Actinoalloteichus fjordicus: one gene and its partner. The protein of the gene in region 2 binds, or shares a complex with, the protein of the main gene of each other region. Links are inferred from orthologs where the notes say so. Each region holds a gene or a part of one and is shown on either strand. Other genes may lie near its edges.

Region 1 (6,294 bases), 2.1 Mb from region 2 along the record:
CCTGCCCGCTCCATGCCCTTGGAGAGCATTCGGCGGATCTTGACGTCCTCCGACACATACTCGGCGTACTGCTTGTCGGCGTACCAGCGGGACTTCCAGTCGGTGGTGATCCCCAGCCGGAAGCCGTGCGGGTTGATTTTCTGACCCACTACCGGGCACTTCCCTTCACGCTGGACTTGCGAGTCCGGCCCGTGGCCTGCGGCCGGGACTCGACCTCGACGGTGATGTGGCTGGTCCGCTTACGGACCCGGTACGCGCGGCCCTGAGCCCGCGGCCGGATGCGCTTCAGCGTCGGCCCCTCGTCCACGTAGATGCTGCTGATCCAGAGCGTCTCCGGATCGAGGTCGAGGTTGTTCTCGGCGTTGGCGATGGCGCTCGCAAGCACCTTCTCGACCGGCTCGCTGGCAGACTGCGGCGCGAACCGGAGCACGGCCAGGGCCTCCTGAGCGTGACGGCCCCTGACGAGATCGACCACGCGGCGCACCTTCATCGGCGTGGCGCGGACATAGCGGGCCCGCGCCACGGCACGCGACGGCGTCTCTTCGCCTTCCGGCGCCACAGCGTCGTTTCGGGCGTTCATCGCTGTTTCCCCTTGCTCTTGCTAGTCCGTGAATCTCGCGTCGAAGCCCGCGTCAGCGGCGGCGAGACCTGCGGTCTTCCTTGACGTGACCTTTGAAGGTGCGGGTCGGGGCGAACTCGCCCAGCTTGTGACCCACCATCGCCTCGGACACGAACACCGGGACGTGCTTGCGACCGTCGTGCACGGCGAACGTGTGCCCGAGCATGTCCGGAATGATCGTCGAGCGCCGGGACCAGGTCTTGATCACCGTCTTCTTGCCGGACTCGTTCAGTACGTCCACCTTCTTGAGCAGGTGGTCGTCGACGAACGGGCCCTTCTTCAGGCTGCGTGGCATCCTTCACTCCCTCCCTGCTCAGCGCTTCTTGCCGGTGCGGCGTCGGCGGACGATGAGCTTGTCACTCGGCTTGTTACGACGCGTACGACCCTCGGGCTTACCAGCCGGGTTCACCGGGTGGCGACCACCGGAGGTCTTACCCTCACCACCACCGTGGGGGTGGTCGACCGGGTTCATGGCGACACCACGGACGGTCGGGCGCTTGCCCTTCCACCGCATCCGTCCCGCCTTGCCCCAGTTGATGTTGCCCTGCTCGGAGTTGCCGACCTCACCGATCGTGGCGCGACAACGCACGTCCACGTTGCGGATCTCACCGGACGGCATCCGGAGCTGGGCGTAGGGCCCGTCCTTGGCGACCAGCTGCACACTGGCACCCGCCGACCTGGCGATCTTGGCGCCGCCGCCGGGCCGAAGCTCGATGGCGTGCACCACGGTGCCGGTCGGGATGTTGCGCAGCGGCAGGTTGTTGCCCGGCTTGATGTCAGCCCGGGGACCGCTCTCGATCACGTCGCCCTGGCGCGTCTTCTCCGGGGCGATGATGTAGCGCTTCTCGCCGTCCGCGTAGTGCAGCAGCGCGATGCGGGCGGTGCGGTTCGGGTCGTACTCGATGTGCGCGACCTTGGCAGGCACGCCGTCCTTGTCCAACCGACGGAAGTCGATCAGACGGTAGGCGCGCTTGTGGCCACCACCCTTGTGCCGGGTCGTGATCTTTCCGTGCGCGTTACGACCACCGCGGCCGTGCAGCGGACGGACCAGCGACTTCTCCGGCGTCGACCGAGTGATCTCGGCGAAGTCGGCCACGCTGGCACCACGACGACCCGGTGTCGTCGGCTTGTACTTGCGGATGCCCATGTCTGTGCAGTCCTCAGTCGTTCAGTCCGGTTCGGTCCGGCCGCGTCACGCGGACGGCCCGCCGAAGATCTCGATCGGCTTGCTCTCCGGGTGCAAGGTCACGATCGCCCGCTTGGTGTCCTTGCGCTTGCCGTACCCGGTGCGGGTGCGCTTGCGCTTACCCTGACGGTTGAGCGTGTTCACGCTCGCGACCTTCACGCCGAAGACCTGCTCGACGGCGATCTTGATCTGCGTCTTGTTGGCGTCCGGAACCACCACGAAGGTGTACTTCTTCTCCTCGAGAAGGCCGTAGCTCTTCTCGGAGACGACCGGAGCAACCAAGATGTCGCGAGGGTCGGGGATCACTTCCCAGCCTCCCCATCTGAGTCGGACTCGGTAGCGTCGGCGCTCGCGCCGGACCGAGCGGTGGCCTTGCCAGACCGCCGGGCCGAGCCGGAGAGGAAGCTCTCCAGAGCCGCCTTCGTGAACACCAGGTCGTCGTTGACCAGCACGTCGTACGTGTTGAGCTGGTCGGGAGCGATCAGGTGCACGTCGGAAAGGTTGCGCAGGCTCTGCCAGCCCAGGACGTCCTCACGGTGCAGGACGACCAGCACGCGGCGGGCCTCGGTGATCGTGCGCAGCGCCTGACGAGCGAACTTCGTCGAGGGCTTCTCGCCGTCCACCAGCGAGGTGACCACGTGCAGCTGCCCCTCGCGGGCCCGGTCGGAGAGGGCACCGCGCAGAGCGGCGGCCTTCATCTTCTTGGGCGTCCGCTGGGAGTAGTCGCGCGGAGTCGGGCCGTGCACGACACCACCGCCGACGAACTGCGGCGCACGAACCGAACCCTGACGGGCGCGGCCGGTGCCCTTCTGGCGGTACGGCTTACGCCCACCGCCGCGAACCTCGCCGCGGGTCTTCGTGTCGTGCGTGCCCTGCCGAGCCGCCGCCTGCTGCGCGACCACGACCTGGTGCATCAGGGCCATGTTCGCCTGGACGTCGAAGACGTCGGCGGGCAGCTCGATGCTGCCGTCGGCCTTGCCGTCCGGGGTCTTGATCTCAACATTCGCGCTCATCAGACACCGCCCTTAGCAGCGCTCTTGACCAGCACGAGGCCGCCCTTCGGGCCGGGAACCGCACCCTTGAGCAGGATGAGTCCCGCCTCGAGGTCGACCCGGTGCACGGTCAGGTTCTGCGTGGTGACCCGCACGTTGCCCATGCGTCCGGCCATCCGGACGCCCTTGAAGACGCGACCGGGAGTGGCGCAGCCGCCGATGGAGCCGGGCGAGCGGTGCTTGCGCTGAGTACCGTGGCTGGCGCTCAGACCCGCGAAGCCGTGTCGCTTCATGACACCGGCGGTGCCCTTGCCCTTGCTCGTGGCCACGACGTCGACCAGCGTGCCCTGATCGAACACGTCGGCCGTCACCTCCTGGCCGACCTCGTACTCACCGGCGTTGCTGCTGCGCAGCTCCACCAGGTGCCTGCGAGGGGTCACCTTCGCCTTGCTGAAGTGGCCGGTCTCGGGCTTGTTGACCTTACGAGGGTCAATGGCGCCGTATGCCAGCTGGACGGCCGAGTAGCCGTCCTTCTCGTCGGTCCGGATCTGGGTGACCACGTTCGGATCGGCCTTGACGACCGTGACCGGTACGATCCGGTTGTTCTCGTCGAAGACCTGGGACATACCAAGTTTGGTGCCCAGGATCCCCTTGATCTGCTTGTCAGACATGGGTCTCGTTATCTCCGCCGCTCTAGCGCCCGAATCACTGAATGTTGACGTCGACACTGGCCGGCAGGTCGATGCGCATCAGCGCGTCCACCGTCTTCGGCGACGGGTCGAGAATGTCGATCAGACGCTTGTGCGTGCGCATCTCGAAGTGCTCGCGCGAATCCTTGTACTTGTGCGGCGAGCGGATGACGCAGTACACGTTCTTCTCGGTGGGCAGCGGCACAGGTCCGACGACCCGAGCGCCGGTGCGCGTCACGGTCTCGACGATCTTGCGCGCGGACGCGTCGATCGCCTCGTGGTCGTAGGCCTTGAGCCGGATGCGGATCTTCTGTCCCGCCATAGTGGCTTGCCGTTCCTCTAATCTCGTGCCGCTTCTGACTAACACGCTGCGGTTGCCTCGCGTTGATCCCGACCTGGATCCTCCCGGCCCGTGCTGCTCCCCTGCGTAAGGAGACACCCTATTCAGGAAAAAACACTGCCAGTCGTCACCGTCACCCGGTCCACGCGGTCGGGCGTGTCGCGCCCGATGCTCAGACCGATGCCTGTGACGTCATCGGTGGTGTGGATCTCTCGACCCCCTGCACCCCGCAGGGTCCGCTGATGGACCTGCGTTCGTGCAGCCCCGGCCGACACCGATCTCGAGTCGATCCTCAAGGCTGCGGACGCGGGGCGCTCGCGCCGAGGCTGTCGGTTCGCAATGCTTCACCGACAGCCTCCGACGAGCAACCCTTACAGGATGCCATACCCCGAGGTAGGCCTCCAAATCGGGGGTGGGGAGGGCCCCTGGATCAGGAGCCCTCCCCACGGTGAGTCACTTGTTGATCTTGGTGACGCGACCCGCGCCGACGGTGCGACCGCCCTCACGAATCGCCAGACGCAGACCCTCGTCCATCGCGATGGGCTGGATCAGCTCCACCGAGATCGCGGTGTTGTCGCCGGGCATGACCATCTCGGTGCCCTCGGGCAGCGTGACCACGCCGGTCACGTCCGTCGTCCGGAAGTAGAACTGGGGACGGTAGTTGTTGAAGAACGGCGTGTGACGGCCACCCTCGTCCTTCGAGAGGATGTAGACCTCGGCCTCGAAGCTGGTGTGCGGGGTGTTGGAGCCCGGCTTCGTGACGACCATGCCGCGCTCGACCTGCTCGCGCTTGATGCCGCGGAGCAGCAGAGCGGCGTTGTCGCCAGCCTGGCCCTCATCGAGGAACTTGTTGAACATCTCGATGCTGGTGACGGTCGTCTTCAGGGACTTCTCCTTGATGCCGACGACCTCCACCTCCTCGTTCACCTTGACGATGCCGCGCTCGATACGACCGGTGACCACGGTGCCACGACCGGTGATGGTGAAGACGTCCTCCACCGGCATCAGGAACGCCTTGTCGACCTCGCGCTCCGGCTCCGGGATGTTCTCGTCGACCGCGTCCATCAGCTCGAGGAGCTTCGCGCTCCACTCGGCGTCGCCCTCCAGCGCCTTGAGCGCGGAGACGCGCACGACCGGGAGGTCGTCGCCGGGGAACTCCTGAGCCGACAGCAGCTCACGGACCTCCATCTCGACGAGCTCGAAGATCTCCTCGTCGTCCACCATGTCGGCCTTGTTCAGGGCCACCACGATGTAGGGAACGCCGACCTGACGGGCCAGCAGCACGTGCTCACGCGTCTGCGGCATCGGGCCGTCGGTGGCGGCGACCACGAGGATCGCACCGTCCATCTGCGCCGCACCCGTGATCATGTTCTTCACGTAGTCGGCGTGGCCGGGGCAGTCGACGTGCGCGTAGTGACGCTTCTCCGTCTGGTACTCGATGTGCGCGATGGAGATCGTGATGCCGCGCTGCTTCTCCTCGGGCGCCTTGTCGATCGAGTCGAAGGCCATCAGAGGGTTGAGGTCCGGGAACTTGTCGTGCAGGACCTTGGAGATCGCCGCGGTCAGCGTGGTCTTGCCATGGTCGATGTGACCGATGGTGCCGATGTTGACGTGCGGCTTCGTCCGCTCGAACTTCGCCTTCGCCACTGGTTTGTCCTCCTGGACTTAATCTTTCCGCCGCACGGACTGTTGTATGTGCTCGACGGTTTCGATTTTCGCCGCCCATACGAGGCGGCCGATGACATTTCCCCCTCGGAGGGCTCCGGAGCCCGACGGGCACCGGAGCACTTACCGCTGGATTTGCGTCGGCTGGTCGAGCCGCTCACCCGCAGCCGAGCCGAGGAGAACTCCTCGGCAGGCCGCGTTACAGGTGAGACTCACTCACCGGTCGCCTTCGCGATGATCTCCTTTGCGACGTTCGTCGGAACCTCGGCGTAGGAGTCGAACTGCATCGAGTAGTTCGCCCGACCCTGCGTCTTGGAACGCAGGTCGCCGACATACCCGAACATCTCCGACAGAGGAACGAGCGCCTTGACGACGCGCGCACCACTGCGCTCCTCCATGGCCTGGATGTGGCCACGGCGGGAGTTCAGGTCGCCGATGACGTCGCCCATGTAATCCTCAGGGGTCGTCACCTCGACAGCCATCATGGGCTCGAGCAGTGCCGGGGAGGCCTTGCGAGCGGCTTCCTTCATCGCCATCGAACCGGCGATCTTGAACGCCATCTCGGAGGAGTCCACCTCGTGGTAGGCGCCGTCCAGCAGGGTGAACTTCAGCCCCACCAGCGGGTAGCCCGCCAACACTCCGTACTGCATCGCGTCCTGGGCGCCCGCGTCGACCGACGGAATGTACTCCCTCGGCACCCGGCCACCGCTGACCTTGTTCTCGAACTCGTAGAGCGCACCGTCGGTGCTCTCCAACGGTTCCAGCTTCACGATCACTCGAGCGAACTGGCCAGAGCCACCCGT
Region 2 (6,256 bases):
TCGCCCTCACCGTAGGGCCGCACGCCTCGGAGCAGCACGGGCGACGAGTCGATCTCGGTCGAGGTCATCACTCGACCTCCTCTCCGGCCAGCAGGTGATAGAGCACGGCCATCCGCAGGTGAACCCCGTTGCGCACCTGCTCGGTGACCAGGGCACGTCCGGAGTCCGCGACGGCGGAGCTGATCTCCATGCCACGCAGCATCGGCCCCGGATGCAGCACGGGCGCGTGTTCCGGGAGCAGGTCGAGGCGTCGCCGGTTCAAGCCGTAGTCCACGGCGTACTCACGGGCGGAGGGGAAGAAGCCGCCGTGCATCCGCTCGGCCTGCACCCGCAGCATCATCACCGCGTCGACGCCGCCGAGCACGGCGTCGAGGTCGTGACTCACCTCCACCGGCCACGAGCCGACACCGCTCGGCAGCAGGGTCGGCGGGGCGACGAGGACGACCTGGGCGCCCAGCAGAGTGAGGAGCAGCACGTTCGACCGTGCGACGCGGCTGTGCAGGACGTCGCCCACCACCGCGATCCGTCGCCCGGCGATGTCGCCGAGTCGCTGCCGCAGGGTCTGCGCGTCCAGCAGGGCCTGGGTGGGGTGCTCGTGGGTGCCGTCGCCCGCGTTGACCACCGCCACCCCGGTGTGCGCCAGCCACTGGGCCAGCCGGTGGGCCGCACCGGAGGCGGGGTGTCGGACGACCACGCAGTCCGCGCCCGCCGCGGCCAGGGTGAGCGCGGTGTCGCGCAGCGACTCGCCCTTGCCCACCGAGGAACCACCGATGGAGACATTGATCACATCGGCGCTCATCCACTTTCCCGCGATCTCGAAGGAGACCCGCGTGCGAGTGGAGTTCTCGTAGAACACCGTGACGACGGTGCGACCCCGCAGGGTCGGCAGTTTGCGCACCTGCCGACCGAGCAGCGTCTGCTCCAGCCGGTCCGCGGTGTCGAGCAGGGTGCTCGCCGCCTGCGCGTCGAGGTCGGCGATGGACAGCAGATGCCTCATCGAGCGTCTCCGGCAGGCCCGTCACCAGGCGAGTCCGCCGAGGGGACGGCGCCTGCGGCATCGGGCTCAGAGCGGCGCAGCAGCACCGCGTCCGCGCCGTCGAGTTCGGTCAACCGGACCCAGACCTCCTCGCGACGGGCGGTCGGCACGTTCTTGCCCACGTAGTCGGCGCGGATCGGCAGCTCGCGGTGGCCTCGGTCGATGAGGACGGCGAGCTGGACGGCGGCGGGTCTGCCGTGGTCGCGGAGGGCGTCGAGCGCGGCTCGCACGGTCCGCCCGGAGAACAGGACGTCGTCGACGAGCACCACCAGCGCGTCGTCGAGACCGCCGTCGGGCAGGCTCGTCGGCTCCAGCGGGCGGGCCGGTCGGCGGCGCAGATCGTCACGATAGAGCGTGACGTCCAGCGTTCCCGTGGGAATCGTCACACCGGTGAATTCGGCGATCTTGGCGGAGAGCCGCCTGGCCAGCGGGGCGCCTCTGGTCGGGATGCCCAGCAGGACGACGTGCGGCGCGTCGGGCGCGTCCAGCGCGGTCTTCTCGATGATCTGATGGGCCATCCGGGCAATGGTCCGTGCGACGTCGGCCTCGACGAGCAGCTCACGCTCGCCGGAGCCCGCCGCACCCGCTCGTGCTGAGCGTGGCGCCACGGTCTGGACCTCCTTCCCCGCCTCGCTGGACGGGTCGTTAAAGGACGTCGGGGTCCGAGGGTCTCGGACGGCTCGGACGGTAGCAGTGTGCGATTGTCAATCTTCCGGGTGGTGTCAGAAACTCGCCCGGCTGTAGCAGTCTCACCGGCTTGACCTGGTGACGACGGCAAGCGAACATTACTCTGCGTATTGATCTGGGCATTCCCGCAGACCTGTCTAGAGGCTGACGGGGCGAACGAAACGGAGAACCGCCACATGGGCGACTACGCCAAGGCGCTGGGCGCCAAGCTCCGCGCGATCCGCCAGCAACAAGGGCTGTCGCTGCATGGGGTCGAGCAGAAGTCAGGCGGCCGGTGGAAGGCCGTCGTCGTCGGTTCGTACGAACGCGGCGACCGGGCGGTCACCGTCCAGAAGCTCGCTGAACTGGCCGACTTCTACGGCGTGCCCGTGGCGGAACTGCTTCCGGAGGGCAGGGTGCCGTCCGGGGCGGAGCCCGCCACGAAGATCGTGATAAATCTGGAACGTCTGCAACAGCTGCCTGCGGAGAAGGTCGGTCCGCTGGCTCGCTATGCGGCCACCATCCAGAGCCAACGGGGCGACTACAACGGCAAGGTGCTCTCGATCAGGACCGAAGACCTTCGGTCGCTGGCGATCATCTATGACATGTCGCCGGGGGAACTCACCGAGCAGCTCATCGACTGGGGGGTCCTTCCTCCTGAGGCGCGACCCGCCAAGGAGGAGTGAGCTGCGCGTCTGCTGAAAGCGTCTCGGGGCGCCGTCATGTGCGACATGACGGCGCCCCCGAGGCGTCAGCTCGCCGCGCGCAGCCGGTCGGCGATCTTGGCCAGCCGGTCGAGGATGCCGTTGACGAATCTCGGCGAGTTGTCCGTGGACAACGTCTTCGCCAGTTCCACGGCCTCGTCGATGGCGACCTTGTCGTCCACCTCGTCCGACCACAGCAGCTCGAAGAGGCCCAGCCGCAGGACGGCCCGGTCCACCGGGGGCATCCTGGCCAGGGTCCAGCCCTCGGCGTACTCCGAGATCAACTCGTCGATCCGCCGTCGGTGCTCGGTGACGCCCTCGACGAGGGTCACCGTGTAGTCGTTGACCGGAGCCAGGTCCGGCACGCCCACGCGATCCGCGAGCAGGGTGATCGGGTCCACAGAACGGACGTCGGCCTCATAGAGCAGGTCGACGGCGCGTTTGCGGGCTTTGCTGCGCGAGCCCATTACGAGTTCACGCGGCCCAGGTAGCGCCCGTCGCGGGTGTCGACCTTGACCTTGTCGCCGCTGTTGAGGAACAGGGGAACGCTGATCTCGGCGCCGGTCTCCAGCTCGGCTGGCTTGGTGCCGCCGGTGGAGCGGTCACCCTGCAGGCCGGGATCGGTGTGCTTCACGACGAGCTCCACCGAGGCGGGCAGTTCGACGTAGAGCGCGATGCCCTCGTGCACCGCCACGACGGCGGTCTGATTCTCGAGCATGAACTTGGCCGCGTCCCCGACGGTGGCGTCCGGCACCGGAAGCTGCTCGAAGGTCTCGCTGTCCATGAACACGTAATCGCTGCCGTCGGCGTAGAGATAGGTCATCTCGCGCTTGTCGACGTTGGCCGTCTCGACCTTCACGCCCGCGTTGAAGGTCTTGTCCACGACCTTGCCGGAGAGCACGTTCTTCAGTGTGGTGCGCACGAAGGCGCCGCCCTTGCCTGGCTTGACGTGCTGGAACGACACGACGGTCCAGAGCTGGCCGTCGAGGTTGAGAACCAGTCCGTTCTTGAGGTCGTTGGTGGTCGCCACTGTGGTGGTCTCTCCTGTGTCGAGTGGGCCCGAGAAGACGGGCCGGTGCAGGGACGGGCCGCGGCCGCTCTGCGACGACCGCGGCGATGCGACGCGAACTACGTCAGACGACCACGAGTTCCTTCGTAGTCAGGGTGAGGAGTTCCGGCTCGCCGTCACGAACGACGAGGGTGTCCTCGATGCGGACGCCGCCGCGCCCGGACAGGTACACGCCGGGCTCGACGGTGACGGCCATACCGGCGATCAGTCTACCGTCACCCGCCTTGGACAGGCTCGGAGCCTCATGGACCTCCAGTCCGACGCCGTGGCCGAGACCGTGCAGGAAGTCCTCGCCTCGGCCTGCGGCCTCGATGACCTTGCGCGCGGCAGCATCGACGTCACGCACCTCGACACCGACGGACAACGCGGCTCTTCCCGCCGCCTGCGAGAGCCTGACCAGCTCATACAGCTCCTGCTGCCAGTCGGCGGGCTGCCCGAGCACCATCGTACGGGTCATGTCCGAGTGATAACCGTCGACGAGTGCGCCGAAGTCGATCTTGATGAGGTCGCCCGTTCGGAGCGCCTTCTCGGTCGGCCGGTGATGCGGAACTGCGGAGTTCGCACCGGAGGCGACGATCGTCTCGAAGGACGGCCCGGCGGCACCGTTGTCCCGCATCCGCGCCTCCAGATCACGGGCCACGTCGACCTCGGCACGGCCCGCGCGCAGCCCGTCGGCGGCGAGCAGCTCGGCGAGCGCCCGGTCCGCGGCGGCACAGGCCATCCGGAGCGCCTCGACCTCCTCGTCGTCCTTGACCAGCCGCAACTCCTCCACCAGGCCGGGGCTCCGCACCAGATCGACGCCCTCGGCGGCGCCCGCCAGGACGTCCAGTGCGTCGACGGTCACCTTATGACTCTCGAAACCCGTGCGGCGATGAGCCGCAGCCTCCGCGCCGGATCGAGCGGCCAACGCCGTTCCGGAGGCGCGTTCGATCACCCGCTCCAGGTCCGGGACCTGCTCGCCCGCCTGGGTGAGGTAGCGCCCGTCGGTGCAGAACGTGGTGCGCGTCTCGGCGTGCGCGGTGTCCTCGGCATGCACCAGCAGTGCGGCGTTGGACCCGGTGAATCCGGTCAGATAACGGACGTTGAGCAGGTCGGTCACCAGCAGCGCGTCCAGATTCGCGGTGCGGAGCAGCGTGCGCAGCGCCTCGCGGCGGCGGGAATGGGTTTCTGGCATGGCAGGCAGCATAAGAGTCAGCGAGGCCCGAACACGGCGTCCCGCCCGGCGGCGACGACCGACACCGCAGCCTCGAGACCGGGTGACTGCGCCGTTCGGCGCAGCAGAACGACCGCTGAGCGGACGCATCGCCGCCGAGATCTGATCGTAATCTGGTCCTGTCTGGGAGCGCTCACAACCACCGAGATCGGACTCTCGCATCACCGACCCGAGGAGAGAGCATGACCAGCAGGACCATCATCGGCGCGACGCTGAGCGCCGTCCTGGCCGCGACGGCGGCGATCGGCGGCATCGCGACCCCGCAGGCTGCTGCGACACCGCAGCAGGCCGACGACACCTTCTACGTCAACCCGACGACCAACGCCGCGCAGTGGGTGGCGGCGAATCCCGGTGACGGACGCGCCTCGGTGATCGGCGAGCGCATCGCCTCCGTCCCGCAGGCGCAGTGGTTCACCCAGCACAATCCGGCCGCCGTCACCGCCCAGGTCGACGGGCTCGTCGGTGCGGCCCAGGCCGCAGGCCAGACGCCGATCCTCGTCGTCTACAACATCCCCAACCGGGACTGCAGCAACCACAGCGGCGGCGGCGCTCCCGATCACTCCTCCTATCGGACCTGGGTCGACCGGGTCGCCGACGGACTCGCCGACCGGCCAGCCACGATCATCCTCGAACCGGACGTGCTGGCGTTGATGGACTCCTGCATGAACGAGTCGGAACAGGCCGAGGTCACCGCGTCGATCACCTACGCCGTCGCGGCGCTCACCTCGGGGTCCGCCCAGGCCGACGTCTACCTCGACGCCTCACACTCGGCGTGGCACGCGCCCGGGGAGATGGCCTCGCGGCTGACGGCGGCGGGGATCGCCGACGGCGCGGCGGGCATCGCGACGAACGTCTCCAACTACCGCTGGACGGCCGACGAGACGGCCTACGCCAAGGCCGTGCTGGCCGCGACGGGTGTGTCCGGTCTCGGCGCGGTGATCGACACCAGTCGTAACGGCAACGGTCCGGCCGGCTCGCAGTGGTGCGACCCGGCAGGCCGGGCCATCGGGACGCCCAGCACCACCGACACCGGGGACGCGGCGATCGACGCCTTCCTGTGGGTCAAGCTGCCCGGCGAGGCCGACGGCTGCGCGGCGCCTGCCGGCCAGTTCGTCCCGCAGCTGGCCTATGACCTCGCCGTGGCGGCGGGGCCGGTCGGCTGAGGCACTCGCTTGGGTCGAGCTCGGGCCGGGTCGGGCACAGTCCGGTCGGGGGCGGTCCGGTTGAGCACGGTCGGCTCGAGCAGGCTCTACTGAGGCATGGCGGCTGGGATGCGGCGGGCAGCGGCGCACCGGGTCGAGGGCCGGCCTGAGCGGGCACAGTGGGCGCGCAGGCGGCGACGGTCGACGCCCGGCACCAGCCGCCACCGGCAGGCAGCAGGCAGCAGGCAGCAGGCAGCAGGCAGCAGGCAGCCTTGATCGTCGTCGTCGATCGCGGGGTCCGGGGCCCGAGGGCCCCGCGATCGCCCGTGACCCCCACCGGGTAGAGCGGCGCGGATCAGACCGTGACGCGGCGGCCTGCCGAGTGATCAGCGTTCGATCCGGCCGTGGCGCCGAGCCGCGCGGCTC

What was found.
Region 1: the proteins of nusB (region 2) and rpsJ are in contact, whole or in part, in a solved structure (PDB 3D3B), measured with the Escherichia coli proteins. The link is inferred for Actinoalloteichus fjordicus from one-to-one orthologs.

What each region holds. Positions count from the first base shown.
Region 1 is NZ_CP016076.1:643,204-649,497, reverse strand. What follows is about bases 2,156-5,019. They hold rpsJ (30S ribosomal protein S10), read right to left. Parts: upstream 3,809-5,019; coding sequence 3,503-3,808; downstream 2,156-3,502. Other genes in these bases: tuf (elongation factor Tu), read right to left, coding at 4,280-5,019; rplC (50S ribosomal protein L3), read right to left, coding at 2,818-3,468; rplD (50S ribosomal protein L4), read right to left, coding at 2,156-2,818. In the rest of the region: rpsC (30S ribosomal protein S3), read right to left, coding at 1-149; rplV (50S ribosomal protein L22), read right to left, coding at 149-580; rpsS (30S ribosomal protein S19), read right to left, coding at 633-914; rplB (50S ribosomal protein L2), read right to left, coding at 933-1,766; rplW (50S ribosomal protein L23), read right to left, coding at 1,812-2,111; more of rplD, read right to left, coding at 2,108-2,155; more of tuf, read right to left, coding at 5,020-5,473; fusA (elongation factor G), read right to left, coding at 5,704-6,294. UniProt on the Escherichia coli protein: Involved in the binding of tRNA to the ribosomes. Part of the processive rRNA transcription and antitermination complex (rrnTAC). The complex forms an RNA-chaperone ring around the RNA exit tunnel of RNA polymerase (RNAP).
Region 2 is NZ_CP016076.1:2,737,571-2,743,826, reverse strand. What follows is about bases 1,164-3,989. They hold nusB (transcription antitermination factor NusB), read right to left. Parts: upstream 2,874-3,989; coding sequence 2,454-2,873; downstream 1,164-2,453. Other genes in these bases: UA74_RS12255 (M24 family metallopeptidase), read right to left, coding at 3,540-3,989; efp (elongation factor P), read right to left, coding at 2,873-3,436; bldD (transcriptional regulator BldD), read left to right, coding at 1,900-2,388; pyrR (bifunctional pyr operon transcriptional regulator/uracil phosphoribosyltransferase PyrR), read right to left, coding at 1,164-1,644. Outside these bases: UA74_RS12285 (dihydroorotase), read right to left, coding at 1-68; UA74_RS12280 (aspartate carbamoyltransferase catalytic subunit), read right to left, coding at 68-997; more of pyrR, read right to left, coding at 994-1,163; more of UA74_RS12255, read right to left, coding at 3,990-4,649; UA74_RS12250 (glycoside hydrolase family 6 protein), read left to right, coding at 4,871-5,851; UA74_RS12245 (glycoside hydrolase family protein), read right to left, coding at 6,217-6,256. UniProt on the Escherichia coli protein: Part of the processive rRNA transcription and antitermination complex (rrnTAC). The complex forms an RNA-chaperone ring around the RNA exit tunnel of RNA polymerase (RNAP).